Regions from separate parts of the Paenibacillus sp. FSL P2-0089 genome, predicted to be linked through region 2. Evidence: a T-box and tRNA genes for the amino acid it is inferred to sense, from the RefSeq annotation. Region 2 holds a T-box; the other regions hold tRNA genes.
The links. The T-box of region 2 lies ahead of NST69_RS23900 (valine--tRNA ligase). A T-box ahead of a tRNA ligase gene usually reads a tRNA of that ligase, here a tRNA-Val.
Positions count from the first base shown of each region.

Region 1: it encodes a tRNA-Val, which carries the amino acid that the T-box ahead of NST69_RS23900 (valine--tRNA ligase) is inferred to sense. The anticodon was not compared.
Region 3: it encodes a tRNA-Val, which carries the amino acid that the T-box ahead of NST69_RS23900 (valine--tRNA ligase) is inferred to sense. The anticodon was not compared.
Region 4: it encodes a tRNA-Val, which carries the amino acid that the T-box ahead of NST69_RS23900 (valine--tRNA ligase) is inferred to sense. The anticodon was not compared.

Region 1 covers NZ_CP152006.1:6,474,907-6,478,330, reverse strand. Annotated here, with positions in the region: rRNA gene NST69_RS27350 (23S ribosomal RNA) at 1-2,006, shown strand, start outside; rRNA gene rrf (5S ribosomal RNA) at 2,084-2,200, shown strand; tRNA gene NST69_RS27340 (tRNA-Asn) at 2,210-2,285, shown strand; tRNA gene NST69_RS27335 (tRNA-Thr) at 2,287-2,362, shown strand; tRNA gene NST69_RS27330 (tRNA-Glu) at 2,375-2,449, shown strand; tRNA gene NST69_RS27325 (tRNA-Val) at 2,486-2,561, shown strand; tRNA gene NST69_RS27320 (tRNA-Gln) at 2,615-2,688, shown strand; tRNA gene NST69_RS27315 (tRNA-Lys) at 2,694-2,766, shown strand; tRNA gene NST69_RS27310 (tRNA-Leu) at 2,782-2,865, shown strand; tRNA gene NST69_RS27305 (tRNA-Gly) at 2,873-2,947, shown strand; tRNA gene NST69_RS27300 (tRNA-Arg) at 2,956-3,032, shown strand; tRNA gene NST69_RS27295 (tRNA-Pro) at 3,055-3,128, shown strand; tRNA gene NST69_RS27290 (tRNA-Gly) at 3,141-3,214, shown strand; tRNA gene NST69_RS27285 (tRNA-Pro) at 3,232-3,305, shown strand; gene NST69_RS27280 (ImmA/IrrE family metallo-endopeptidase) at 3,386-3,424, opposite strand, start outside.
Region 2 covers NZ_CP152006.1:5,698,610-5,702,033, forward strand. Annotated here, with positions in the region: gene NST69_RS23900 (valine--tRNA ligase) at 1-2,539, opposite strand, end outside; T-box leader at 2,699-2,983, opposite strand; gene NST69_RS23905 (stalk domain-containing protein) at 3,076-3,424, opposite strand, start outside.
Region 3 covers NZ_CP152006.1:646,137-649,560, reverse strand. Annotated here, with positions in the region: gene NST69_RS02655 (WYL domain-containing protein) at 1-488, opposite strand, end outside; tRNA gene NST69_RS02650 (tRNA-Gly) at 1,274-1,344, opposite strand; tRNA gene NST69_RS02645 (tRNA-Pro) at 1,362-1,435, opposite strand; tRNA gene NST69_RS02640 (tRNA-Arg) at 1,446-1,522, opposite strand; tRNA gene NST69_RS02635 (tRNA-Gly) at 1,533-1,607, opposite strand; tRNA gene NST69_RS02630 (tRNA-Leu) at 1,615-1,698, opposite strand; tRNA gene NST69_RS02625 (tRNA-Lys) at 1,715-1,790, opposite strand; tRNA gene NST69_RS02620 (tRNA-Gln) at 1,817-1,891, opposite strand; tRNA gene NST69_RS02615 (tRNA-Asp) at 1,987-2,064, opposite strand; tRNA gene NST69_RS02610 (tRNA-Met) at 2,069-2,145, opposite strand; tRNA gene NST69_RS02605 (tRNA-Val) at 2,178-2,253, opposite strand; tRNA gene NST69_RS02600 (tRNA-Glu) at 2,274-2,348, opposite strand; tRNA gene NST69_RS02595 (tRNA-Ser) at 2,386-2,475, opposite strand; tRNA gene NST69_RS02590 (tRNA-Asn) at 2,479-2,554, opposite strand; rRNA gene NST69_RS02585 (23S ribosomal RNA) at 2,954-3,424, opposite strand, start outside.
Region 4 covers NZ_CP152006.1:6,204,225-6,207,648, forward strand. Annotated here, with positions in the region: gene NST69_RS26085 (monooxygenase) at 1-216, shown strand, start outside; tRNA gene NST69_RS26090 (tRNA-Leu) at 412-490, opposite strand; tRNA gene NST69_RS26095 (tRNA-Cys) at 523-596, opposite strand; tRNA gene NST69_RS26100 (tRNA-Gly) at 605-679, opposite strand; tRNA gene NST69_RS26105 (tRNA-Gln) at 686-760, opposite strand; tRNA gene NST69_RS26110 (tRNA-His) at 781-856, opposite strand; tRNA gene NST69_RS26115 (tRNA-His) at 905-980, opposite strand; tRNA gene NST69_RS26120 (tRNA-Trp) at 1,008-1,081, opposite strand; tRNA gene NST69_RS26125 (tRNA-Tyr) at 1,088-1,173, opposite strand; tRNA gene NST69_RS26130 (tRNA-Thr) at 1,180-1,255, opposite strand; tRNA gene NST69_RS26135 (tRNA-Phe) at 1,271-1,346, opposite strand; tRNA gene NST69_RS26140 (tRNA-Asp) at 1,479-1,556, opposite strand; tRNA gene NST69_RS26145 (tRNA-Met) at 1,561-1,637, opposite strand; tRNA gene NST69_RS26150 (tRNA-Val) at 1,670-1,745, opposite strand; tRNA gene NST69_RS26155 (tRNA-Glu) at 1,766-1,840, opposite strand; tRNA gene NST69_RS26160 (tRNA-Ser) at 1,878-1,967, opposite strand; tRNA gene NST69_RS26165 (tRNA-Asn) at 1,971-2,046, opposite strand; rRNA gene NST69_RS26170 (23S ribosomal RNA) at 2,109-3,424, opposite strand, start outside.

The sequences.
Region 1 (3,424 bases), 780 kb from region 2:
TTGGGTGCGGGGCCCGCAAGGGTTACCAAGCTCAGTCAAACTCCGAATGCCATTTACTTCTTGCCGGGAGTCAGACAGTGAGTGCTAAGATCCATTGTCAAAAGGGAAACAGCCCAGACCATCAGCTAAGGTCCCCAAGTGTGTGTTAAGTGGGAAAGGATGTGGAGTTGCACAGACAACCAGGATGTTGGCTTAGAAGCAGCCACCATTGAAAGAGTGCGTAATAGCTCACTGGTCGAGTGACTCTGCGCCGAAAATGTAACGGGGCTAAACACACCACCGAAGCTATGGCTAGATGCTTTGCATCTGGGGTAGGGGAGCGTTGTATGTAGGTTGAAGGTGTACCGTAAGGAGCGCTGGACAGCATACAAGTGAGAATGCCGGTATGAGTAACGAAAAGATCAGTGAGAATCTGATCCGCCGAAAGCCCAAGGTTTCCTGAGGAAGGCTCGTCCGCTCAGGGTAAGTCGGGACCTAAGGCGAGGCCGACAGGCGTAGTCGAAGGACAACAGTTTGAAATTACTGTACCACCGTAATCCGCTATGAGCGATGGGGTGACGCAGGAGGGTAGTGACGCGGACTGATGGATGTCCGTCTAAGCAGTGAGGCTGGTGTGCAGGCAAATCCGCACATCGTAAGGCTAGGCTGTGATGGGGAGCGAAAATTATAGTAGCGAAGGTCATGATCTCACACTGCCAAGAAAAGCCTCTAGCCAGGAGAAGGTGCCCGTACCGCAAACCGACACAGGTAGGCGAGAAGAGAATTCTAAGGCGCGCGGAAGAACTCTCGTTAAGGAACTCGGCAAAATGACCCCGTAACTTCGGGAGAAGGGGTGCCTCGGTAGGGTGAATAGCCCGAGGGGGCCGCAGTGAAAAGGCCCAAGCGACTGTTTAGCAAAAACACAGGTCTGTGCGAAGCCGCAAGGCGAAGTATACGGGCTGACGCCTGCCCGGTGCTGGAAGGTTAAGGGGAGCGGTTAGGAGCAATCCGAAGCTGTGAACCGAAGCCCCAGTAAACGGCGGCCGTAACTATAACGGTCCTAAGGTAGCGAAATTCCTTGTCAGGTAAATTCTGACCCGCACGAATGGCGTAACGACTTGGGCGCTGTCTCAACGAGAGATCCGGTGAAATTTTAATACCTGTGAAGATGCAGGTTACCCGCGACAAGACGGAAAGACCCCATGGAGCTTTACTGCAGCTTGATATTGAATTTGGGTACGATCTGTACAGGATAGGTGGGAGCCGTGGAGGCAGGAGCGCAAGCTTCTGCGGAGGCGCCGTTGGGATACCACCCTGATCGTATCTAGGTTCTAACCTAGTGCCCTCATCGGGTACGGGGACCGTGTCAGGCGGGCAGTTTGACTGGGGCGGTCGCCTCCTAAAGAGTAACGGAGGCGTTCAAAGGTTCCCTCAGAATGGTTGGAAATCATTCGCAGAGTGCAAAGGCATAAGGGAGCTTGACTGCGAGACCTACAAGTCGAGCAGGGACGAAAGTCGGACTTAGTGATCCGGTGGTACCGCATGGAAGGGCCATCGCTCAACGGATAAAAGCTACCCTGGGGATAACAGGCTTATCTCCCCCAAGAGTCCACATCGACGGGGAGGTTTGGCACCTCGATGTCGGCTCATCGCATCCTGGGGCTGAAGTAGGTCCCAAGGGTTGGGCTGTTCGCCCATTAAAGCGGTACGCGAGCTGGGTTCAGAACGTCGTGAGACAGTTCGGTCCCTATCTGTCGTGGGCGCAGGAAATTTGAGAGGAGCTGTCCTTAGTACGAGAGGACCGGGATGGACGTACCGCTGGTGCATCAGTTGTTCCGCCAGGAGCATGGCTGAGTAGCTACGTACGGACGGGATAAGCGCTGAAAGCATCTAAGCGTGAAGCCCCCCTCAAGATGAGATTTCCCAGTATGTAAGACCCCTTGAAGACGACGAGGTAGATAGGTTGGAGGTGGAAGTGCAGCAATGCATGGAGCTGACCAATACTAATCGGTCGAGGGCTTATCCAAACTTTTAACACGCAGATTCGTTTCGGATTCAGTTTTCAGGAATCAAATTCCTGAAGCATTTACGCTGTAAATGCCCGTTTGGTGGCGATAGCGGAGGGGTTCCACACGTACCCATCCCGAACACGACCGTTAAGCCCTCCAGCGCCGATGGTACTTGGACCGAAGGGTCCTGGGAGAGTAGGACGTTGCCAAGCGGACAATATTCCCTGATAGCTCAGTTGGTAGAGCACTCGACTGTTAATCGAGTTGTCACAGGTTCGAGTCCTGTTCGGGGAGCCATGCTCTCATAGCTCAGCAGGTAGAGTGCTTCCATGGTAAGGAAGAGGTCACCGGTTCGAATCCGGTTGAGAGCTCCACAAATTTTTTAAGGCCCGTTGGTCAAGGGGTTAAGACACCTCCCTTTCACGGAGGTAACATGGGTTCGAATCCCATACGGGTCACCATTTTTAACTAGTACCCTTATTAGTCACCATACATATGGAGGCTTAGCTCAGCTGGGAGAGCATCTGCCTTACAAGCAGAGGGTCGGGGGTTCGAACCCCTCAGCCTCCACCATAATGTTCTTGATATTTGAGGGAGATTGTGGGCATTATATAGGTATCTATTGTAGGGGATTCGCCAAGTGGTAAGGCAACGGACTCTGACTCCGTCATCATAGGTTCGAATCCTATATCCCCTGCCAAATATGAGCCATTAGCTCAGTTGGTAGAGCACCTGACTTTTAATCAGGGTGTCGAAGGTTCGAGTCCTTCATGGCTCACTTTTATTGCTTCATGCGCGTGTGGCGGAATGGCAGACGCACCAGACTTAGGATCTGGCGTCGTAAGACGTGGGGGTTCAAGTCCCTTCACGCGCACCACTTATTTGCGGACGTGGCTCAGCGGTAGAGCATCGCCTTGCCAAGGCGAGGGTCGCGGGTTCGATTCCCGTCGTCCGCTCCAAATTTTTTGCGCCCTTAGCTCAGCTGGATAGAGCGTTTGACTACGAATCAAAAGGCCGGGAGTTCGAATCTCTCAGGGCGCGCCATTATTACTTCATTAATTATTAACGGGATGTAGCTCAGCTTGGTAGAGCACCTGGTTTGGGACCAGGGGGTCGCATGTTCAAATCGTGTCATCCCGATATTTCACCTTTGCGGGTGTAGTTCAATGGTAGAACTTCAGCCTTCCAAGCTGATAGCGTGGGTTCGATTCCCATCACCCGCTCCATAATAATCTCATAGTTTCGGGATGTAGCTCAGCTTGGTAGAGCACCTGGTTTGGGACCAGGGGGTCGCATGTTCAAATCGTGTCATCCCGATCGAACAGCTTATGGCTGGCTAATGAACTCTTACTGCGGTAAGAGTTTTTTGTTGCGTCATTAAAGGAACGTATGTTCCTTTAATCGTCTAAAAAAAAGACAACCTCAGCCGGGATGCC
Region 2 (3,424 bases):
CTTTGGCCACAAAGCCCTGATTACTGAGCTTCTTCTCCACACGCTCCACTTCGCTGTTCAGGGTCTGAACTTCTTTTTCGAGACGAATAATCTCCTGATCGATATCAATCAGACCGGACAGCGGCAGAAGCAGCTCCGCTCCGGTAACCACGGCGGACATCATTTTATCCGGCGTCTGCGGCGCAAGGCCTGCTTCGAAGGAAGAGGTGTTGCAGAAGCGCCCGATGTAATTGTCGTTGCGGGAAATAATGTCCAGGGTGTCCTGGCTGCCGGCCTTGATAATCAGCTCGACCTTCTTGCTCATTGGCGCATTCACTTCCGCACGGATACCGCGAACGGCCCGGATAATATCCATCAGCAGGTTCATCTCTGATACTGCCTGCGGATTCTCAAGCGCCGCATCGTACTTCGGCCACTCGGCCAAGGTGATGGATTCGCCCTGATGCGGCAGATGCTGCCAGATCTCCTCCGTAATGAACGGCATGAACGGGTGAATCAGCCGCAGTGTGCGGTCCAGCACGTAAGCCAGAACAGACTGGGTCTTGGCCTTGGCAGCTGCGTCCGCTCCGTATAGCGAGAGCTTGGCGAATTCGATATACCAGTCACACAGATCATCCCAGATGAAGTTGTAGAGCAGGCGTCCGGTCTCGCCGAACTCGTACGAGTCAATTAGACGCGTAATATCGCGGGAAGTTTCGTTCAGGCGGTGCAGAATCCAGCGGTCCGCTGTGCCAAGCTCACCTGTAATGTCAATATCTTCAAAGGTTACGCCTTCCAGATTCATCAGCGCGAACCGGGAGGCATTCCAGATCTTGTTGGCAAAATTACGCGCCTGCTCTACCTTTTCCATACGGAACCGCAGATCCTGGCCCGCTGTACTGCCGGTAGTAATCATATAGCGCATGGCGTCAGCGCCGTACTGCTCGATTACATCCAGCGGATCAATACCGTTGCCCAGAGACTTGGACATCTTGCGTCCTTCGGCATCGCGTACGAGTCCGTGCATCAGCACATCGGAGAACGGCTTCTGGCCAGTGAATTCCATGGCTGAGAAAATCATGCGCGCTACCCAGAAGTAGATGATATCGTAGCCGGTAACCAGTACATTGTTCGGATAGTAACGCTGATAGTCGCTGCTGTCCTGATCAGGCCAGCCTAAGGTAGCGAACGGCCAGAGGTTCGAGCTGAACCAGGTATCCAGAACATCCTCATCCTGCTTCAGGTCAGACAGCCCGCTGATGCGGCGTGCTTCTTCTTCATCATGTGCAACTACAAGCTCCCCGGTGGATTCAGAGTACCAGGCCGGAATACGGTGGCCCCACCACAGTTGGCGGGAGATACACCAGTCGCGGACATTCTCGATCCAGTTCAGGTACGTCTTCTCGAAGCGGTCCGGCACGAAGTGGACCCCGTCACCGTCCTTCTGTGCAGCGATGGCTGCTTCTGCCAGCGGCTGCATTTTGACGAACCACTGGGTGGACAGATAAGGCTCTACTACGGCCCCGGAACGCTCACTGTGCCCAACCTGGTGTACATGATCCTCAATGGAGATCAGCACGCCTTGCTCCTTCAGGTCGGCTACGATGGCCTTACGGCAGTCGCTGCGGTCCATTCCCTGGTAAGCGCCCGCTTCCTCATTCATCACTCCGCCTTCATCCATTACGTTGATCTGCGGAAGGTTATGGCGGACTCCCATCTCGAAGTCGTTCGGATCATGCGCCGGTGTAATCTTAACTGCACCGCTGCCGAAATCCTTATCTACGTATTCATCGGCAATAACCGGAATCTCACGTAAGGTAACCGGCAGAATCAGCGTCTTACCGATCAGATCCTTATAGCGCTCATCCTCCGGATGTACCGCTACCGCTGTATCGCCCAGCATCGTCTCGGGCCGCGTGGTAGCCACCGTGATATGGCCGCTGCCATCCTTCAGCGGATAACGCAGATGGTACAGATGCCCGTTCACTTCCTTGTATTCAACCTCGATATCCGACAGCGCTGTACGGGCAGCCGGGTCCCAGTTAATAATCCGCTTGCCGCGATAGATCAGGCCCTTCTGGTACAGCTCCACAAATACCTTGCTTACCGCCTTCTTCATTCCATCATCAAAGGTAAAGCGTTCGCGGGAGTAATCGAGGGACAGGCCCATCTTGGCCCACTGGTCATGAATAGTCTCTGCATACTGGTCTTTCCAAGCCCACACCTGCTCCAGGAACTTCTCACGTCCCAGATCATGGCGGGAGATTCCCTGCTGGCGCAGCTTCTGCTCTACCTTGGTCTGTGTAGCAATCCCTGCATGGTCTGTACCCGGCAGCCACAGGGTATCATATCCCTGCATCCGCTTGGTGCGGATCAGCACATCCTGAAGCGTGAAATCCAGCGCGTGTCCGATATGCAGCATTCCTGTTACATTCGGCGGCGGAATCACGATGCTGTAAGGCTCTGCATCCGGCCGCTTGCCGGCTTCGAAGAAGCCCTTCTCCATCCAGTACGCATACCATTTCTTCTCTGCCGCTCCCGGATCATATGTAGTCGGCATGTCGCTCTGCTTGTGATTAGCTGAAGCGGTAGCTTCTGCCGCTTCCTGCTGGTTCGGCAGCTCTGCTGCCGCATTGTTGTTATCAGCCATTGTGAACCCTCCACTGTTAAATGTATTGAGTAGCTAGCGGTTTCTGAGAATACAAAAAGGCCCTTCGTCTCAAAGGACGAAAGGCCATTCTTTCGCGGTACCACCTTTGTTTCGCGCCAATAAAAAATAAACCACTGCCTTAAGTTCCCTTACAGGTTCCTGAAGCTTAGCGCGACACTCATGCAGGGTAACGGCTGCAACCGGCCGCATCCTAACCGGTCTTCATGATGAAGACAAGCTCAGAAGGGCAACTCCGGGGCGACTTCGGGGGCTGCATCCTGCGGGAATTCACACCAATGATAATCCCGCTCTCTGAAGGGCTGACCGCCTACTCTTCCCGTTCCCAGTCTTTATGCTAGTTATTACTTAGTTCAATAATACATTCAGTGTTATCCCTAGTCAACCAGCATATACACAAAGGGCGCGCAGCAGACGTACCTTGGTGCCTACTCCCCGCTCCAGATCACTTGAACCACATTGAAGCCCTGATGGCTGCCCGTTCCGGGAGCGCCATCCAGCGTAACGGAGAATGTGCTTCCGGCATCAATAATCGAGAAGGCTGAGGCGGAGACCTCCTCAGATTTGGAGGTTGCCCCTTTTTGTACAAAATAGTCCTTGTACGTATTGCCGAGCGTCTCCAGACTCTGCTTCGTGCGGTAGCTGAAGGTCGCGGACGGCTTACCGGTCGCCGAGCCTTCGATCAGATCAAATATCTTCGCGTCCGCCGGAAGCGGGAAGTCCGCCGGCAGACTCTTCGGCCGCTTCACAGAATCTGCTGGTGTTCCTGCGGACGAG
Region 3 (3,424 bases), 2.7 Mb from region 2:
TTGCGTGACTGCGAGTGGTATACCGTCCGGATGCTGCGCTGCTCCAGAATGGCTCCAATAAGCGGCTGCAGGAAGTTCCGGCTCTCCTTGCGGTAGGCAGGGGTACCCATTTGAATAATATCCGCGATATTCTCCAGCAGACCATTCTGCCGCGATTTCTCCTTCAGATGAGTCCCCATCACCTTGTCATAAGCAGAATGAAAACCCGGCGGGATTCTATCCGGATTCAGCACAGAAGGCAGCAAAGAGAACGCCAGCGACTCCTGCTCCGAGAAATCCAGCGGATATAAAAAGAATTTGCCCATGAACCGGTAGCCCGTGCCTCTTCCCTCATTCGTAACCGGTGCAAAGTGGCTGATCACCTCAAGATCCCTGTAGATCGTTCTAATATTCACCTCGCACCTAAAAGCCAAGTCTGCTGCGGTAATCCCCGGGTTCGACTGAATGGCGTTAATGATTCTGAAAATCCGTATTACTTTGTCTGTCATAACAAATGCTCCTCAGCTTCCAAGTAAGTGTTGCCTATGATCCAATAGTCCAATAGTTATACTATATCAGTTCTATAGAAACATAACGCCCTCCCATACTATTGCAACATTCCAGCCCTTACAACAAATCACCCTAGCGGCTGAATGATACTGCTGCCTCTATACCACTCGTACACGAAGCTCACTTTTCTCCATCTCTCTGCCTTCTGACGGCCATTTGACAACTTCAGCCCTTAGCGCTCTGGCTCACAGATACTCTGAGTTCTATGTGTTCGGTTTTTCGATTACATTCGGTCATTGACCACGTTCTGATTTGCTTCTTACTTTAATGGCGATAATGGCGATGCTTCCACTTCCTATCTCTTACCAATTCTAAGCATTTTCTCTCACCGACCGGTTGAATAGCCGCATTGTTGCATATCTTGCAGGATTTCTCTAAAAATGTTACGGGCTACGCTATATTGTTGCATCAATTGCAGGAATTCCGGTGATTAGAGCAACTTAGCGCTGGCTTTGTTGCATTTCTTGCAGGATTTCAGCATCGGTCGCTTCTATTGGGCAGTATTGCTGCATTTCTTGCAGGAATTCTAAACAATGTTACGAGCTGTGGAGCATGGGGCCCCATCCTTTCATCGCAAAGGAGCAGATTGTATTCGGACTTTCGCATACAATGGGACACGCGCACTTATATCAGCCCAATGTGTTCTGTTTTTCGCATACATTTCCAAATAGCAAAAAAGTCCGCCTTCCCCATAGGGATGACGGACTCACGTGATACAGATATAAGCGGGTGATGGGAATCGAACCCACGCTATCAGCTTGGAAGGCTGAAGTTCTACCATTGAACTACACCCGCATAGGTGAAATGAAATATCGGGATGACACGATTTGAACATGCGACCCCCTGGTCCCAAACCAGGTGCTCTACCAAGCTGAGCTACATCCCGTTAGTAATAATGGCGCGCCCTGAGAGATTCGAACTCCCGGCCTTTTGATTCGTAGTCAAACGCTCTATCCAGCTGAGCTAAGGGCGCAAAATCTATATGGAGCGGACGACGGGAATCGAACCCGCGACCCTCGCCTTGGCAAGGCGATGCTCTACCGCTGAGCCACGTCCGCAAAAACATGGTGCGCGTGAAGGGACTTGAACCCCCACGTCGTGAAACGCCAGATCCTAAGTCTGGTGCGTCTGCCATTCCGCCACACGCGCACACGTTACAAGAAAATGGTGAGCCATGAAGGACTCGAACCTTCGACACCCTGATTAAAAGTCAGGTGCTCTACCAACTGAGCTAATGGCTCTCATAAGAGAAACAATCCAAAAAAGATGGCTGGGGATATAGGAATCGAACCTATGAATGACGGAGTCAAAGTCCGTTGCCTTACCGCTTGGCTAATCCCCAATATTATAATTAGCAAAATACTACGGAATCGGATGGATACTCTATACTTCGAGATATAGGATGCTCAATCCCTCATGTCTTAATACCAATTAAAATGGCGGAACCGACGGGATTCGAACCCGCGATCTCCTGCGTGACAGGCAGGCATGTTAGGCCAACTACACCACGGTTCCAAATTGGTTGCGGGGGCAGGATTTGAACCTGCGGCCTTCGGGTTATGAGCCCGACGAGCTACCGGGCTGCTCCACCCCGCGTCATTGAATATTATCTATTCGGTTAAGATAGATGGTGGAGGCTGAGGGGTTCGAACCCCCGACCCTCTGCTTGTAAGGCAGATGCTCTCCCAGCTGAGCTAAGCCTCCATGTATCAGTTCCAAAAAAATGGTGACTCGTATGGGATTCGAACCCATGTTACCTCCGTGAAAGGGAGGTGTCTTAACCCCTTGACCAACGAGCCATGCTGTGTAAAAAGTATTCAGTGAAAAGTAACGCTACGGAGAGAGAGGGATTCGAACCCTCGAGACGCTTGTGGCGCCTACACGATTTCCAATCGTGCTCCTTCGGCCAAACTCGGACACCTCTCCATATGGCTCCCCGAACAGGACTCGAACCTGTGACAACTCGATTAACAGTCGAGTGCTCTACCAACTGAGCTATCAGGGAATATACATATCAGGCTTGATCGCCTGAAAACTGAATCCGAAACGAATCTGCGTGTTAAAAGTTTGGATAAGCCCTCGACCGATTAGTATTGGTCAGCTCCATGCATTGCTGGAGGGCTTAACGGTCGTGTTCGGGATGGGTACGTGTGGAACCCCTCCGCTATCGCCACCAAACGGATTTTTTCCGGTCGGCTTACTCCCTGAATTTCTTCAGGAAAATAATCAACCTTCCAAAATAATCGCTACAGAAAATATCAAACCATCGGTTTAACATCCTGCCAGGCTTGATCGCCTGAAAACTGAATCCGAAATGAATCTGCGTTTGCCCTTCTTACGGGGCCCCCGGAAAGTACTCGGAATCCGCTTCGTCAGCTTCATCGTCACTTTTTGGGGTATTTTTTTGGATAAGCCCTCGACCGATTAGTATTGGTCAGCTCCATGCATTGCTGCACTTCCACCTCCAACCTATCTACCTCGTCGTCTTCAAGGGGTCTTACATACTGGGAAATCTCATCTTGAGGGGGCTTCACGCTTAGATGCTTTCAGCGCTTATCCCGTCCGTACGTAGCTACTCAGCCATGCTCCTGGCGGAACAACTGATGCACCAGCGGTACGTCCATCCCGGTCCTCTCGTACTAAGGACAGCTCCTCTCAAATTTCCTGCGCCCACGACAGATAGGGACCGAACTGTCTCACGACGTTCTGAACCCAGCTCGCGTACCGCTTTAATGGGCGAACAGCCCAACCCTTGGGACCTACTTCAGCCCCAGGATGCGATGAGCCGACATCGAGGTGCCAAACCTCCCCGTCGATGTGGACTCTTGGGGGAGATAAGCCTGTTATCCCCAGGGTAGCTTTTATCCGTTGAGCG
Region 4 (3,424 bases), 510 kb from region 2:
TCTAATGAACAGAATAGCGGTCAATGGGAAACGTATAGCAACCTTCAAGTTGTACATGCCTCTTTAGCTGAGGCTGACGCGGATTGGAACGACGTCCACACGGCGCTTATTCGGCCGGATGGACATATTGCCTGGGCGATTTCTCTATCCGATCCAAATCCAATTCAAACCATAAAAGAAGGAATCATTCGCTGGTGCGGAGACATTACCGTGTAGTAATTCGGGATAAACTAAAATCACGCAGTGTTGTCTTGCTAGGATCGAAGCCAAGGAACTCCGGTGGCGCTGGTTATCCTTGACCGGCCGGCGGAGCTGGCGACTGGAGGAACTTTTGCGGTAGGGAAATGATCCAGAAAAATAAGAACAGCCCATTAGATGAAAAATCTAATGGGCTGTTCTTACTAAAAATAATACCGGCGAGAGGACTCGAACCTCCACGGTTTCCCACTCGATTTTGAGTCGAGCGCGTCTGCCATTCCGCCACGCCGGCGTACACATATATAAATTCCAGAAAAAAAATAATGGAGGTGCCACCCAGATTTGAACTGGGGATAAAGCTTTTGCAGAGCTTTGCCTTACCACTTGGCTATGGCACCACATGAAATGGAGCGGACGACGGGAATCGAACCCGCGACCCTCGCCTTGGCAAGGCGATGCTCTACCGCTGAGCCACGTCCGCATATAATGGCTGGGGATATAGGAATCGAACCTATGAATGACGGAGTCAAAGTCCGTTGCCTTACCGCTTGGCTAATCCCCAATATATTTTTTAAAAGAAAATGGGGCGACCGATGGGTCTCGAACCCACGAATGCCGGAACCACAATCCGGTGCGTTAACCCCTTCGCCACGGTCGCCATGTGAAGCTTTTAAGTTGTATTGCTATGTAATTCTTATAAAAGAAATGGGGCGACCGATGGGTCTCGAACCCACGAATGCCGGAACCACAATCCGGTGCGTTAACCCCTTCGCCACGGTCGCCATATGATTCTTTTATATGAAATTACTTGGCAGGGGCAGCAGGAATTGAACCCACACCAACGGTTTTGGAGACCGTTGTTCTACCTTTAAACTATGCCCCTAAAAAATGGTGGAGGCTGATGGATTCGAACCACCGAACACGTACGTGAGCAGATTTACAGTCTGATGCGTTTGGCCACTTCGCTAAGCCTCCACGGTATGGTGCCGGCGAGAGGACTTGAACCCCCAACCTACTGATTACAAGTCAGTTGCTCTACCAATTGAGCTACACCGGCATATTAAGTTGTGTATGGTGGCGCGGGAGGGAATCGAACCCCCGACACAAGGATTTTCAGTCCTTTGCTCTACCGACTGAGCTACCGAGCCATAAAAGTAATTTTGTAAAGATGGCGGAACCGACGGGATACTCTTCACTCCGTTACGAGATTGCGAAGTATTCCTTACGATGCCTATGCTTCAACGAACCCAGGGATTTCTCATCCCTTACGCCATTAAAAATGGCGGAACCGACGGGATTCGAACCCGCGATCTCCTGCGTGACAGGCAGGCATGTTAGGCCAACTACACCACGGTTCCAAATTGGTTGCGGGGGCAGGATTTGAACCTGCGGCCTTCGGGTTATGAGCCCGACGAGCTACCGGGCTGCTCCACCCCGCGTCATTGAACAAAATCTATTCGGTTAAGATAGATGGTGGAGGCTGAGGGGTTCGAACCCCCGACCCTCTGCTTGTAAGGCAGATGCTCTCCCAGCTGAGCTAAGCCTCCATGTATCAGTTCCAAAAAAATGGTGACTCGTATGGGATTCGAACCCATGTTACCTCCGTGAAAGGGAGGTGTCTTAACCCCTTGACCAACGAGCCATGCTGTGTAAAAAGTATTCAGTGAAAAGTAACGCTACGGAGAGAGAGGGATTCGAACCCTCGAGACGCTTGTGGCGCCTACACGATTTCCAATCGTGCTCCTTCGGCCAAACTCGGACACCTCTCCATATGGCTCCCCGAACAGGACTCGAACCTGTGACAACTCGATTAACAGTCGAGTGCTCTACCAACTGAGCTATCAGGGAATATACATATCAGGCTTGATCGCCTGAAAACTGAATCCGAAACGAATCTGCGTGTTAAAAGTTTGGATAAGCCCTCGACCGATTAGTATTGGTCAGCTCCATGCATTGCTGCACTTCCACCTCCAACCTATCTACCTCGTCGTCTTCAAGGGGTCTTACATACTGGGAAATCTCATCTTGAGGGGGCTTCACGCTTAGATGCTTTCAGCGCTTATCCCGTCCGTACGTAGCTACTCAGCCATGCTCCTGGCGGAACAACTGATGCACCAGCGGTACGTCCATCCCGGTCCTCTCGTACTAAGGACAGCTCCTCTCAAATTTCCTGCGCCCACGACAGATAGGGACCGAACTGTCTCACGACGTTCTGAACCCAGCTCGCGTACCGCTTTAATGGGCGAACAGCCCAACCCTTGGGACCTACTTCAGCCCCAGGATGCGATGAGCCGACATCGAGGTGCCAAACCTCCCCGTCGATGTGGACTCTTGGGGGAGATAAGCCTGTTATCCCCAGGGTAGCTTTTATCCGTTGAGCGATGGCCCTTCCATGCGGTACCACCGGATCACTAAGTCCGACTTTCGTCCCTGCTCGACTTGTAGGTCTCGCAGTCAAGCTCCCTTATGCCTTTGCACTCTGCGAATGATTTCCAACCATTCTGAGGGAACCTTTGAACGCCTCCGTTACTCTTTAGGAGGCGACCGCCCCAGTCAAACTGCCCGCCTGACACGGTCCCCGTACCCGATGAGGGCACTAGGTTAGAACCTAGATACGATCAGGGTGGTATCCCAACGGCGCCTCCGCAGAAGCTTGCGCTCCTGCCTCCACGGCTCCCACCTATCCTGTACAGATCGTACCCAAATTCAATATCAAGCTGCAGTAAAGCTCCATGGGGTCTTTCCGTCTTGTCGCGGGTAACCTGCATCTTCACAGGTATTAAAATTTCACCGGATCTCTCGTTGAGACAGCGCCCAAGTCGTTACGCCATTCGTGCGGGTCAGAATTTACCTGACAAGGAATTTCGCTACCTTAGGACCGTTATAGTTACGGCCGCCGTTTACTGGGGCTTCGGTTCACAGCTTCGGATTGCTCCTAACCGCTCCCCTTAACCTTCCAGCACCGGGCAGGCGTCAGCCCGTATACTTCGCCTTGCGGCTTCGCACAGACCTGTGTTTTTGCTAAACAGTCGCTTGGGCCTTTTCACTGCGGCCCCCTCGGGCTATTCACCCTACCGAGGCACCCCTTCTCCCGAAGTTACGGGGTCATTTTGCCGAGTTCCTTAACGAGAGTTCTTCCGCGCGCCTTAGAATTCTCTTCTCGCCTACCTGTGTCGGTTTGCGGTACGGGCACCTTCTCCTGGCTAGAGGCTTTTCTTGGCAGTGT